2 regions of the Rhizobium sp. SYY.PMSO genome follow, and region 1 is predicted to be linked to the other one. Evidence: riboswitches for the same ligand, from Rfam matches in the RefSeq annotation. Region 1 holds a riboswitch; the other holds the start of a gene.
What was found. A riboswitch is a leader RNA that binds a small molecule or an ion and turns the genes downstream of it on or off. The one in region 1 is predicted to bind S-adenosylmethionine.

Region 1 (6,256 bases):
TTCGATCGCGATGCGGATGGCAAGCCGCGTCACCGCTGGCGGGCAGGCGGCCTGATAGCGCAGTTCCTGCCGGAGGCCCCCGAGCGCATGCGTCAGCCGGATCTGCACGGCGGCGACGGCGATACCGGCGTGCGCGCCCATGTCGAGGACGACGCCTGGGCGGAAGCGCGCAGCCTTGTGGAAACCATCGATGCCGATGAGCTGACGGACCCGCAGGTCGGCACCGAGCGCCTTCTCTATCGCCTCTTCCACGAGCGCGGCGTGCGCGTCTACGAGCCGAAGGCCGTCTACGATCGCTGTTCGTGCTCGCGGGACAAGCTGAAGGGCGTCCTGAAGGGCTTTACGGCCGAGGAGATCGAGGCGAGCCAGGACAATGGCGAGATTACCGTGACCTGCGAGTTCTGCTCGACGACCTATCGCTTCGAAGTGTCCGAGATAGAAGCGGCCTGACGTTGCCGGTTGCGGCGCCGGCTCAGTTCAGCGTGCGCAGCAGGTTGGGCGTGTCCAGCGAAAAGGCGGGGATCTTGACATGGAAGAGTTCCCCGTCGTCCGTTTCCATCTGGTAATGGCCGAACATCATGCCTGACGGCGTGTCCAGCGGGCAGCCCGAGGAATATTCGTAAGTATCGCCGGGCTTCAGATGCGGCTGCTCGCCGACGACGCCGGGGCCCGTGACTTCGTCCACCATGCCGTTCATGTCGGTGATATGCCAGTAGCGCATCACCAGCCTGACGGCTTTCTCGGAGTGGTTGGAGATGACGATGCGATACCCCCAGACATACCGATCGTCGTCCGGATCGGATTGCTCCTCCAGATAAAACGGCTCGACGACAACCTCGATGTCGCGTGTTAGGGCGCGATACATGCCTGATACCTTGCCATTGCACCGAAACGTTGCGTGCTCCTTCAAGCATCAGCGTTGTTTCAATATTTTCAAGTCTGCGGCATATTATCCGCTTTCCACCGCTCCCGCAAAGTGCGGGATATCTAGCGGTATCCTATACCCGATCCGTTCCGTCAAGGAACGGCGTGATGAAATCTCGCCTATGACGAGAGAAACCTCGTCAACTTCAGCTATTACGGCTGATGAAAAAGGTTAGTGGTCTTTCCCCTGAAGTATCTCATTCCTTTTGTCATTTAGTCTTGTTTGCCGTAATGCCAGACGGACAATCCCGTTGCGCACGGATACGCTTCCCGCAACTGCGGGTGCACTTGTATTTTGCGCGTGAATCCGCCGATATCCGTCAAAACATCAGGATCCTATAATACTCGATCCTGTCTTATGTTCCGCGGGCAAGCGGCTGCGCGAGATTTTCCGACGAGCGAATTTCGGTTATCATCTGATTCTGGCACGGCCCGCGCCTCCCCCCTCCATATGGGAAAGCATATTTCATGCGGGGCTATCGATAGCCGAACCGACTGTTCGAGTGAGAAGCATAAGGAGGGATTGCGGTCACCGCTCGCAATAGGAGGTTTATATGAGGCTTTCCGCCCCCGTTTATCATTTGAAACGCAAGGCGAGGCTGTTGTCCCGCCAGCAGAATATACCGTTGCATGCCGCGCTGGATCGCATCGCGGCCGGCGAGGGTTTCGAAGGATGGAGCTTGCTTGCGGCCAGGACAGGCGCAGCCATTCCCGTCGGCGAACTGTATTCGCGGTTGAAGCCGGGCGATCTGGTGCTAATCGGCGCCCGGCCCGGCCATGGCAAGACGCTGATGAGCTTGAGGCTTGCCGTCGAGGCCATGAGGTCTGGCAACCGCGGCGTTCTCTTTACGCTGGAAGATACGGAAAGGATGGTGCACGACCGCTTCCGGGTCATCGGTGCCGATCATGCCGAGTTTGCCGCATTGTTCGATTTCGACAGTTCGGATGCCATCAGTGCCGACTATATCGTGGAAAAGCTGGCCGCAGTACCGCGCGGCACGCTCGCCGTGGTCGATTATCTGCAGCTGCTCGATCAGAAGCGGGAAAAGCCGGAGCTGATGACCCAGATCCGGACGCTGAGGACGTTCGCGCGCGAAAGGGGCGTGATCGTCGTGTTCATCTCGCAGATCGATCGGTCATACGATCCGGCGCTGAAGCCCTTGCCCGGTATTGAGGATATTCGTCTGCCCAATCCGCTGGATTTGGCGCTGTTCGACAAGATGGTCTTCCTGAACAACGGCCGGGTTCAATTCACGGCCGCGAGCTGACGGGCGGCCATGCCCCGGCAAACCTGCCCGGCGAGGGCAGATCGAACCGCCCGGAAAACAAATCCGGGCGGTTCGAGCGATGTCGGCAAGAGTCCGGAATCGCGTAAAAACAAAGGGATAAGAGCGCTTCATCGATTCCGTGAAACGAGGAACCGCTTTAGGCGGAAACCTGCTCCAGGGCGCGGGCGAAATCCTCGACCAGATCCTGGCTGTCCTCGATGCCGGCCGAGAAGCGCACGGTGCCCGGCGAAATGCCGAGCTCGGCGCGGGCCTCGTCGGTGAGGTTCTTGTGCGTCGTGGTGGCCGGGTGGGTGATCAGGCTCTTGGAGTCGCCGAGATTGTTGGAGATCTTGACGATTTCCAGCGCGTTCTGCAGCTTGAAGGCGGCTTCCTTGCCGCCCTTGAGCTCGAAAGCGACCAGGGTCGAGCCGCCGCTCATCTGCTTGGCGATGATATCGGCCTGCGGATGGTCCTTGCGGCCGGGATAGATCACGCGGGCGACCTTGTTGGTCTGCTCGGCGAGGAAATCTGCAACCTTTGCCGCATTCTCCGTCTGCTGCTTGACCCGCAACGGCAGCGTCTCGATGCCCTTCAGCAGCGTCCAGGCGGTAAACGGCGACATGGCCGGGCCGGTATGGCGGTAATAGTCCTGCAGATGTTCGTCCACCCACTGCTTGTCGGAGAGGATGACGCCGCCGAGCGAGCGGCCTTGGCCGTCGATATGCTTGGTGGCGGAATAGACGACGATATGGGCGCCGAGTTCCAGCGGCTTCTGGAAGAGCGGCGTGGCAAAGACGTTATCGACCACGACCTTCGCGCCGATCTGGTTGGCGAGCCTGGCGACGGCGGCGATATCGACCACTTCCAGCGTCGGGTTGGTCGGGCTTTCGAGGAAGAAGACCTTGGTGTTCGGGCGGATTGCCTTTTCCCAGTTCTCGGTGAAACGGCCGTCGACCAGCGTGCATTCGATGCCGTATTTCGGCGCGAGCGTCTCGACCACCCAGCGGCAGGAGCCGAAGAGCGCGCGGGCCGCGACGATATGATCGCCGGCCTTCAGCTGGCAGAGGATGGCGGCCGCAACGGCGGCCATGCCGGAAGCGGTGGCGCGGGCTTCTTCGGCGCCTTCCAGCGCACACATGCGCTTCTCGAACATATCGTTGGTCGGGCTGCCGTAACGGGCGTAGATGAAACCGTCCGTCTCGCCCTTGAAGCGGGCTTCGGCCGCTTCCGAGGTGTCGTAGACGAAGCCCTGGGTCAGATAGATTGCTTCGGAGGTTTCGCCGAATTGCGAACGGAGCGTTCCGCCGTGAATGAGCTGGGTTGCGGGGCGCCAGGTCTTGCTCATGCCATCACCACTTTCAAAACAAAAAAACCGGTCGCGTAAGCAGACCGGTTCAACCCCGGTCTTTTTAGCCATTTGTTTAACGTGGCTGCAAGCCGACCGGCCAAATCACCACGGGATAAGTTGCAATACTGCCGTTGACCGCTTGCGTCAATTCCCCGAGTTTGGTTTTGTCTGCGACAAATTACTGCCCGCGTATCCATGCGGATGCGCAAGGGGCGCGGTAGCATTTTTGAATCGGAGCGTAACCCGGCAGCCTGTTCTCGACTTGCCGGTTTATGCGCTGGGGAAGAGGCATGATGGCTCGCAATACTGGAATTTTGGCCGATCGCGCCATCGCGGCGCTCTTTGAAACAGGGCGGCTGACGAGCGAAAGAGAGCTGGATGTCGATCAGATCCAGCCGGCAAGCCTCGACCTGCGGCTCGGTTCGCATGCCTTCCGCGTCCGCGCCAGCTTCATGCCGGGGCCGTCCCATCTCGTATCCGACAAGCTCGACCGGCTGAAGCTGCATGTCGTCGATCTTTCCGAAGGCGCGGTGCTGGAGACCGGGTGCGTCTATATCGTACCGCTGATGGAGCGGCTGGACCTGCCTGAGGACATGTCGGCATCCGCCAATCCGAAGAGCTCGACCGGCCGTCTCGATATCTTCACCCGCGTCATCACCGACCGGGCGCAGGAGTTCGACAAGATTCCGGCCGGCTATTCCGGCCCGCTCTATCTCGAAATCAGCCCGCGCACCTTCCCCATCGTCGTGCGTCGCGGTTCGCGCCTGTCGCAGATCCGCTTCCGCGTCGGCCAGGCCCTGCTCACCGAGCCGGAATTGCTGGCGCTGCATGAGAGCGAGACGCTGGTCGCCAGCAAGAAGCCGAACATCACCGGCGGCGGCATCGCATTGTCGATCGACCTTGCCGGCGACAAGGAAGGGCTGATCGGCTATCGCGGCAAGCATCACACGGCCGTCGTCGATGTCGACAAGAAGGCCCAGCACGATATCTTCGATTTCTGGGAGCCGCTCTACAGCCGCGGCCGCACCGAGCTGATCCTCGATCCGGATGAATTCTACATTCTCGTTTCGCGCGAAGCCGTGCATGTGCCGCCGCATTTTGCCGCCGAAATGACGCCGTTCGATCCGCTGGTCGGCGAGTTCCGCGTCCACTATGCCGGCTTCTTCGATCCGGGCTTCGGTCATGCGCCTGCGGGCGGGCGCGGCAGCCGCGCCGTACTCGAAGTGCGCAGCCACGAGGTGCCCTTCATCCTCGAAGACGGCCAGATCGTCGGCCGCCTGATCTACGAACACATGCTGGAGCAGCCGAGCAGCCTCTACGGCTCCGGCCTCGGCTCGAACTACCAGGCGCAGGGCCTGAAGCTCTCGAAGCATTTCCGGCTTTGAACCGACCCGGCCTTGACAGAGGCCGTCAACTGGTGGACATCTCTCGGTGTCGCGCGGGTGTAGCTCAATGGTAGAGCAGCAGCTTCCCAAGCTGAATACGAGGGTTCGATTCCCTTCACCCGCTCCAGCATCTTCACGTCAGAAACGGTCTTTTCGACTTCAGCGTTTCCATCAGCGCTTCGCCGAACGTCGCAATCGGACGGGCGAGGCGTCCGGCCGGCGGGCGATGCACGAGCCAGTTGACCACTTTCGGGCGGAAATCCGGAGCCTCGACAATTTCGATGGCATTGCGCCAGCGGCTGTCCTCCAGCGCTGCCGGCGTCATGACGCCGATGCCGAGGCCGCGCGCGACCAGTGACAAGCGCAGATCCGCGCTCATGGCCTCGACCCCGACGTCGAAGGGAAGGCGCTCGGCTTCGAAGCGATGCTGAATGAAGGCCCGGAAGCCGCAGCCGTTCTGGTTCATGATCCAGGGGAAGCGCGAGAGATCTTCGAGCCGGGGCTTCTCGGGAACGCCGAGCGACGGGGCGGCGACGAGAATGACGCTATGGACACCCAGCACATCGCCGACGACATTCTCCGGCGGCCGTACGCCTTCCGCCAGGCAGACCGTTGCCGCATCGAGCTGGCTGTGGGCAACCTGCTCGATGAGCTGTGGCGACCAGCCGGTGGCGATGCGCAGCGTCAATTGCGGAAACTGGCCGCGCAGCTGATCGAGCGGGGCCGACAGGGCCGCCTCTGAGAGATACGGCATGATGCCGAGACGGAACTCGCCGCCGATCGTGCCCCCGGGCGAAACGCCGGCCTTGAGATCGTCGAGCGAGCGCAGGACGCGGCGACCGTGTTCATAAGCCTCGCGTCCGGCTGCCGTCGGCTTCAACGGTTTCGACTGCCGGTCGAGCAGGGTAATGCCGAGGGTATCCTCGAGATTCTGTATGCGCCGGGTGATGCCTGGCTGCGTCAGATGGATGCGCGCTGAGGCGGCAACGATCGAACCCGTTTCGACCACCGCCACGAAAGCTTCCAGATCATGGATATTCATGCCGATCTCGCATAATCATTATTATTTCATTTCAATTGTCGCATTATGCAGCAAAGCGATAAACATGGCCATCGATATTACCAGAAATTATTGGAGGGCCCATGTCCCAAGTTCCCGAATATCTGGCGGGCGAGCCGGAAGGCGAATTGCCCGTGGCCGCATCCCCGCCTTCGACGTTGCTGTTTGCCGTCGCCACCGGCGTCATCGTCATGAATCTCTTCGCGCCGCAGACGCTGGTGGGCATCATCGGCCCATCGCTCGGCTTTTCCGAGAGTGGCGCGGGGCTGGT
Region 2 (6,256 bases), 760 kb from region 1:
CCGGCGAGGTCCCGCTCGCCCGGCAGCGCCGTGCCGGATTTCAAGAGTCCTTCCTGGACGAGGCCTGTCAGCGCCTGCGCCAGCCGCTTATAGAGCGGCCCGCTTCCGGTCCCGTCACTGAGACCGCGATTGTTCAATTCGGCGATCAAACTGGTTCTATCCATGAGGATCATATAGAACCTATTTAGAACCAATTCACAAGCCGAATCTGTTCCGGAACCTGAAAAAGAGTCGGCCGGGCGCTTGGGACGCCCGGCCGGGGTTTCGGGGAAGCGGGCATGCCCGGCTCAGTTCTTGGTGAAGATATAGTCCGTTTCCTGCCGCAATACCTCGCCCGGCCGGAGCACGGCATTGGGGAAGCCTTCGTGGTTGATGGCATCCGGCCAGACCTGCGTTTCCAGGCAGAAGCCGGCGAACGGACCGATCTTGCGGCCGTCATGGCCGGGAACCGGAACATCGAGCTTGAAGCCGGTGTAGAACTGCACGCCGGGCTCGGTGGTGCGCACTTCCAGCGACACGCCGGAATTGACGCTGCGGGCAAGCACGACGGAGCGTTTGGCCGTGCGCTCGGCGGAGAGGCAGAAATTGTGGTCGTAGAGCGCCTGTTCGCTTCCGTCGAAACGCTTCATCGGCGACATCTCGCGGAAATCGAAGACCGTGCCTTCCACCGGGCGGATCTCGCCTGTCGGCACCTGCCTGTCGTCCGTCGGCGTATAATGGTCGGCGGCGATCATGATGTCGTGGCCAAGCGCGTCGTCGCGGCCGTCGAGATTGAAATAGGCGTGCTGGCAGACATTGGCGAGCGTCGGCTGGTCGGTGGTCGATTCGTACGTCACCGTCAGTTCGCCATTGCCGTGCACCCGGTAGGTCGCCTGGATGGTGCAATTGCCCGGATAGCCGGCGCGGCCGTCGGGATCGACGATCTTCAGGATGACGCGGTCGGTATCGTGCTCGACGATGGTCCAGTTGCGCTTGGCGATATTGTCCTTGCCGCCGTGCAGATGGGTGACGCCCTTCTCGTTGAGTTCCAGCTGGTACTGCTTGCCGTCCAGCGTGAAACGCCCGCCGCCGATGCGGTTGGCGCAGCGTCCCGGCGTGGCGCCGAAATAGGAGGAATGGGCGGGATAATCGGCGAAATTATCGAAACCGAGCAGCAGCGCCGGCTCGTGGCCGTCAAGGCGTAGATCCTGGATGACCGCGCCCCATGACATGATATGCGCGGTCAGGCCGCCGCCGACGATCTTGACCCGATAGACGGTATCCCCATCGGCCGTCGTCCCAAAAACTTCCCGTTGCAAAGTGCTTTCCGTCATATCAGCTCATCCATGGCTATCGAATATATAGGGCCAGACCCTGCCTCCATTCGCGTCGTTCCGCAACCGGTTCGATCGCGAAATGTAGCGGCGGGCGGAGGGGTAAGGCTCCGTCCGGCTTTCGAAACGCTACGCTGTGCCGGAAGTATGCAATGCCTATGACAGACCAGCCGGTTTTCGCAACGGCCCCTCACCCTAGCCCTCTCCCCGCATTGCGGGGAGAGGGGACGACAGAGGCAGACAATTGCACTCTGCTTTACGGAGAGATCGCAATTGAGCCCCCTCTCCCCGCAATGCGGGGAGAGGGTTGGGGTGAGGGGCCAGGCACGAAGGTACAGCAGGACAATGCGCGCCTGACTATTGCAAACGGGGGCCGAGCGCTCAGCGCGACAATTCCCTTGTCGCCTTTTCCAGCCCGCCGAGCGTCAGAGGGTACATGCGGTCGGTCATCAGGCGGCGGATGATGGAGATCGAGGTCGTATAGCCCCAGTAGTTCTCCGGCACGGGGTTGATCCAGACGCATTTGCGGAAATGGCCGGTGATGCGGGCGAGCCAGGCTTCGCCCGCTTCCTTGTTCCAGTGCTCCACTGAGCCGCCGGCTTGAGTGATTTCGTAGGGGCTCATCGATGCGTCGCCGACGAAGACGACGCGGTAGTCGGAGCCGAAGGTACGGATCAAGTCCGTCGTTGCGGTGATGTCGACGCGCCGGCGGCGATTGTCCTTCCACACGCCTTCGTAAAGGCAGTTGTGAAAGTAGAAATACTCCATGTGACGAAACTCCGCGCGGGTGGCGGAAAACAGCTCTTCCACCACGCGGATATGGTCGTCCATCGAGCCGCCGACGTCGAAGAACATCAGGAGCTTGACGGCGTTGCGGCGTTCGGGCCGCGTCCGGACGTCGAGATAGCCATGCTCGGCGGTGGAGCGGATGGTGCCGGAGAGGTCCAGCTCCTCGGCGGCCCCCTCGCGCACCCAGCGGCGCAGGCGCTTCAACGCCACCTTGATGTTACGGGTGCCGAGCTCGACGCCATCGTCGAGATTCTTGAAGTCGCGGCGATCCCACACCTTCACCGCGCGGCGATGGCGGGAGGTCTCCTGGCCGATGCGTACGCCTTCCGGATTGTAACCATAGGCGCCGAAAGGCGAGGTTCCGGCGGTGCCGATCCATTTCGAGCCGCCCTGATGCCGGCCTTTCTGCTCCGCCAGCCGCTCGCGCAGCGTCTCCATCAGCTTGTCGAAGCCGCCGAGCGCCTCGATCTCCCGTCTTTCGTCTTCGGTCAGATGCCGCTCTGCGAGCTTGCGCAGCCATTCCTCGGGGATGGCGGTCGGCTCCAACGCCTCCGCGTCGGCATTGCCGCCGATCGCCTCGACGCCGCGGAAATAGTCGGCGAAGATCTGGTCGAAGCGATCGATGAAGCGCTCGTCCTTGATGAGCGTCGCGCGCGCCAGATAATAAAAGGCCTCGACGTCGTAGTCGGCAATTCCCTCTTCCAGACCCTCAAGCAGCGACAGGAATTCCCGGAGCGTTACCGGCACCTTCGCTTCCTTCAGTTTCAGGAAGAAGGGAATGAACAAACCTATGCCCTTTCCTGGCCGATCTCCTCCACATCATACGGTGTGGTCTGGTAGATCTCGTTGATCCAGTTGCCGAAGAACAAATGCGCGTGGCTGCGCCACCGGTTCTGCGGCGGGATGTCCGGGTCGTTATGCGGGAAGTAGTTGTGCGGCATCTTGATCGGCACGCCCGCATTCACATCGCGGAAATACTCATCCGCCAGCGAAGTGGAATCATACTCCACATGATTGAACATGTAGAGCCGGTTGCAGGCCTGTTCGTGCACGAGGCAGACGCCCATCTCGCTCGAGTCCATCAGGATCTGCAGGCCGGGCACTTTTTCGATATCGGCGCGCCTCACTTCCGTCCAGCGTGAAACCGGCACGGCGAAATCGTCGGAAAAGCCGTTGAGGTAGACGGAGGAGGGCTTCAGGTTCTGGTGGCGATAGACACCGAACGCCTTTTCCTTCAGCGTATATTTCGGCACCTTGTGGAAGTGATAGATCGCCGCCATCGCTCCCCAGCAGACGTTCAGGGTCGAATGGACGTTGGTGGCCGTCCACTCGAAGATCTGCTGCATTTCGTCCCAGTAGGTCACGTCCTCGTATTCCAGCAGCTCGATCGGCGCGCCGGTGATGATGAAGCCGTCGAACTTGCGGTGCTTCACCTCTTCCCAGGTCTGGTAGAAGGAGAGCAGATGTTCCTCGGAGGTGTTCTTGGCCTTGTGGCCGCCGACTCGGACCAGCGAAAACTCCACCTGCAACGGTGACGCGCCGACGAGGCGGGCCATCTGAACCTCGGTCTTGATCTTGTTCGGCATGAGGTTGAGAAGCCCGATCTGAAGGGGGCGGATATCCTGACGGAACGCCACCGTTTCGGTCATCACCCGCACTCCCTCGCTCTGGAGGGTTTCAAACGCGGGCAGCGTATCGGGAATCTTGATGGGCATTGTTTTCACTCGACCAAATACAAAAAAACCGGCCGCGATCATGAATCGCTACCGGTCCGCACGCGGCCCTTTAGCGATTTATTTAACGTGGCTGCAAGCCGGCCGGCCAAATCACCACAAGGGGAAATCCATAAACCTGCTATCCCGGCGGGTCAATGGGCAAGCTTGGAGGCGGATGGCGGCCGCGCCTTGATGTCGGTTGCGGTTTGCGGAGGTTCAAGATCGGCTTGTGGGTCATTCGGTCTGGAGGCCACCTCGCCCTTCGAGGCCTTGGTTCTTGCGCTTACGCTTAGACCCCAGGCACCTCGGGGTGAGGTGGAGAGAGTATCGCCGCCGGGGTGAGAAGATCAGTCCTCGCTCTTGAGGTGCGGAGGCTGGAAGCCGGAGCCTCGAAGGGCGAGGGCGGGTGATATGGTCACTTCATTTTCGTTTGGGAGGGCGCGTGCAGTTCCGTGGATGGAAGATGCGGCAGTTGGCCCTACTTCCCCTGTCCCCGCGCCATGAAGGCCAGCCGTTCGAAGAGGTGGACGTCCTGCTCGTTCTTCAGCAGTGCGCCATGCAGCTTCGGCAGCGCGCTCTTCGCATCGGCGCGCAGCGTGGCGGGATCGACGTCGTCGGCGACCAGCAGGCGGATCCAGTCGAGGGCTTCCGAGGTCGACGGCTTCTTCTTCAGGCCCGCCACATCGCGGATTTCGAAGAATTGCGTCAGTGCGGCATGCACGAGCGCCTGCTTGATGCCGGGATAGTGCACCTCGACGATGCGCGTCAGCGTCTCCATGTCGGGAAAGCGGATGTAGTGGAAAAAGCAGCGGCGCAGGAAGGCGTCCGGCAGTTCCTTTTCATTATTCGAGGTGATGATGACGATCGGGCGGATGGCGGCCTGAACGGTCTCTCCGGTCTCGTAGACATGGAATTCCATGCGGTCGAGTTCCTGCAGCAGATCGTTGGGGAATTCGATATCGGCCTTGTCGATCTCGTCGATCAGCAGCACGCATTTTTCCGCCGAGGTGAAGGCCTGCCAGAGCTTGCCCCGACGAATATAGTTGCGGACGTCGTGCACGCGTTCGTCGCCGAGCTGACTGTCGCGCAGGCGCGAAACGGCATCGTATTCGTAGAGGCCCTGCTGTGCCTTCGTGGTCGATTTGACGTTCCACTCGATGAGGTCGAGCCCGAGCGCGGCGGCCACCTGACGGGCGAGTTCGGTCTTGCCCGTACCGGGCTCGCCCTTCACGAGAAGCGGGCGCTCCAGGCGAATGGCGGCGTTGACGGCGACCATCAGGTCCTTGTCGGCGATATAGTCTGCAGTTCCCTGAAATTGCATCGGAAGGCTTTCTCAATCTTTCAGGTGCAAGCTAAATGCTGACCTAATTCGGTTCAAGGCGCGAAACCGTGTATATAGGAACGTGATCGCATCGATCTATTGCGAGGATGGACAAGAGGGCGGGTCATGATTAACTGACGGGACGTGCGTCGCAGGGAAGTGCTGATGGCAGTTGAAACGCAAGCCAAGCCGAATATCCAGGGGAACGAACAGGTCGGGTACGATTTGAGCCTCTTCTTTCGGCTGAGGATGATGTTTTCCGCGTTCTGGAATTCGGCGGTCCGTATCAAGCTCATTGCCCTTGTCGTCGCGCTCTTCGTGATCATCCTGGTCACCGCCTATGTCCAGGTGTTGCTCAACAGCTGGAACGCGCCTTTCTACGATTCGCTGGCAAGGCGCGATATCTCCGCCTTTTTCCATCAGCTCGGCGTCTTCGGCATCATCGCCGGCTCGCTTCTGGTTCTCAACGTCGTCCAGGCCTGGCTCAACCAGATGACGGCGCTCTACATGCGCGAGGGGCTGGCGCGGGATCTGGTCGATCAGTGGCTGCAGGCCAAGCGGGCGCTTCGTCTGGCTTCTTCCGGGCTCATCGGCGTCAATCCCGACCAGCGGTTGCACGAGGATGCCCGCAATCTCGCCGAGAGCACGACCGGGCTTGCCATCGGTCTGGTACAGGCGACGATTCTCCTGCTCAGCTTCATCGGCGTGCTGTGGGAGCTGTCGAGCGGCATGGTGTTCAAGCTCAACGGCATGAGCTTCGCCATCCCGGGCTATATGGTCTGGGCGGCCATCCTCTATGCCGGATCGGCTTCTTTCCTCAGCCAGTTCGTCGGCCGCCGCCTGGTGCGGCTGAATGCGGATCGCTATTCGAAGGAGGCCGAGCTGCGCTTTGCGCTCATGCATGCCAACGAGCACATGGCGGCGATTACGATTGCCGGCGGCGAGGAAAACGAACGCCGGCGGATCAATCTCGATATCTCCGCGGTGCTCGCCGTCATCCGCCAGCTCGCCATCGCCAATACCAATCTCACCTGGGTCTCGGCCGGCTATGGCTGGCTGGTGCTGATCATTCCCATTCTCGTCGCCGCGCCCGCCTATTTTTCCGGCGGGCTTACCTT

Region 2: linked by a shared signal. The riboswitch ahead of metA (homoserine O-acetyltransferase MetA) and the one ahead of ACJJVH_RS00645 (O-succinylhomoserine sulfhydrylase) in region 1 are both predicted to bind S-adenosylmethionine.

What each region holds. Positions count from the first base shown of each region.
Region 1 covers NZ_CP177349.1:125,685-131,940, forward strand. Annotated here, with positions in the region: gene ACJJVH_RS00630 (Hsp33 family molecular chaperone) at 1-450, shown strand, start outside; gene apaG (Co2+/Mg2+ efflux protein ApaG) at 473-865, opposite strand; gene ACJJVH_RS00640 (DNA helicase) at 1,479-2,192, shown strand; gene ACJJVH_RS00645 (O-succinylhomoserine sulfhydrylase) at 2,350-3,537, opposite strand; SAM riboswitch at 3,581-3,659, opposite strand; gene ACJJVH_RS00650 (2'-deoxycytidine 5'-triphosphate deaminase) at 3,831-4,925, shown strand; tRNA gene ACJJVH_RS00655 (tRNA-Gly) at 4,979-5,052, shown strand; gene ACJJVH_RS00660 (LysR family transcriptional regulator) at 5,059-5,967, opposite strand; partial or broken gene ACJJVH_RS00665 (MFS transporter) at 6,069-6,256, shown strand, end outside.
Region 2 covers NZ_CP177349.1:3,120,399-3,126,654, reverse strand. Annotated here, with positions in the region: gene ACJJVH_RS15175 (GntR family transcriptional regulator) at 1-164, opposite strand, end outside; gene ACJJVH_RS15170 (aldose epimerase family protein) at 288-1,313, opposite strand; gene ACJJVH_RS15165 (vWA domain-containing protein) at 1,695-2,888, opposite strand; gene metA (homoserine O-acetyltransferase MetA) at 2,891-3,817, opposite strand; SAM riboswitch at 3,868-3,945, opposite strand; gene ACJJVH_RS15155 (AAA family ATPase) at 4,296-5,138, opposite strand; gene ACJJVH_RS15150 (ABC transporter ATP-binding protein/permease) at 5,304-6,256, shown strand, end outside.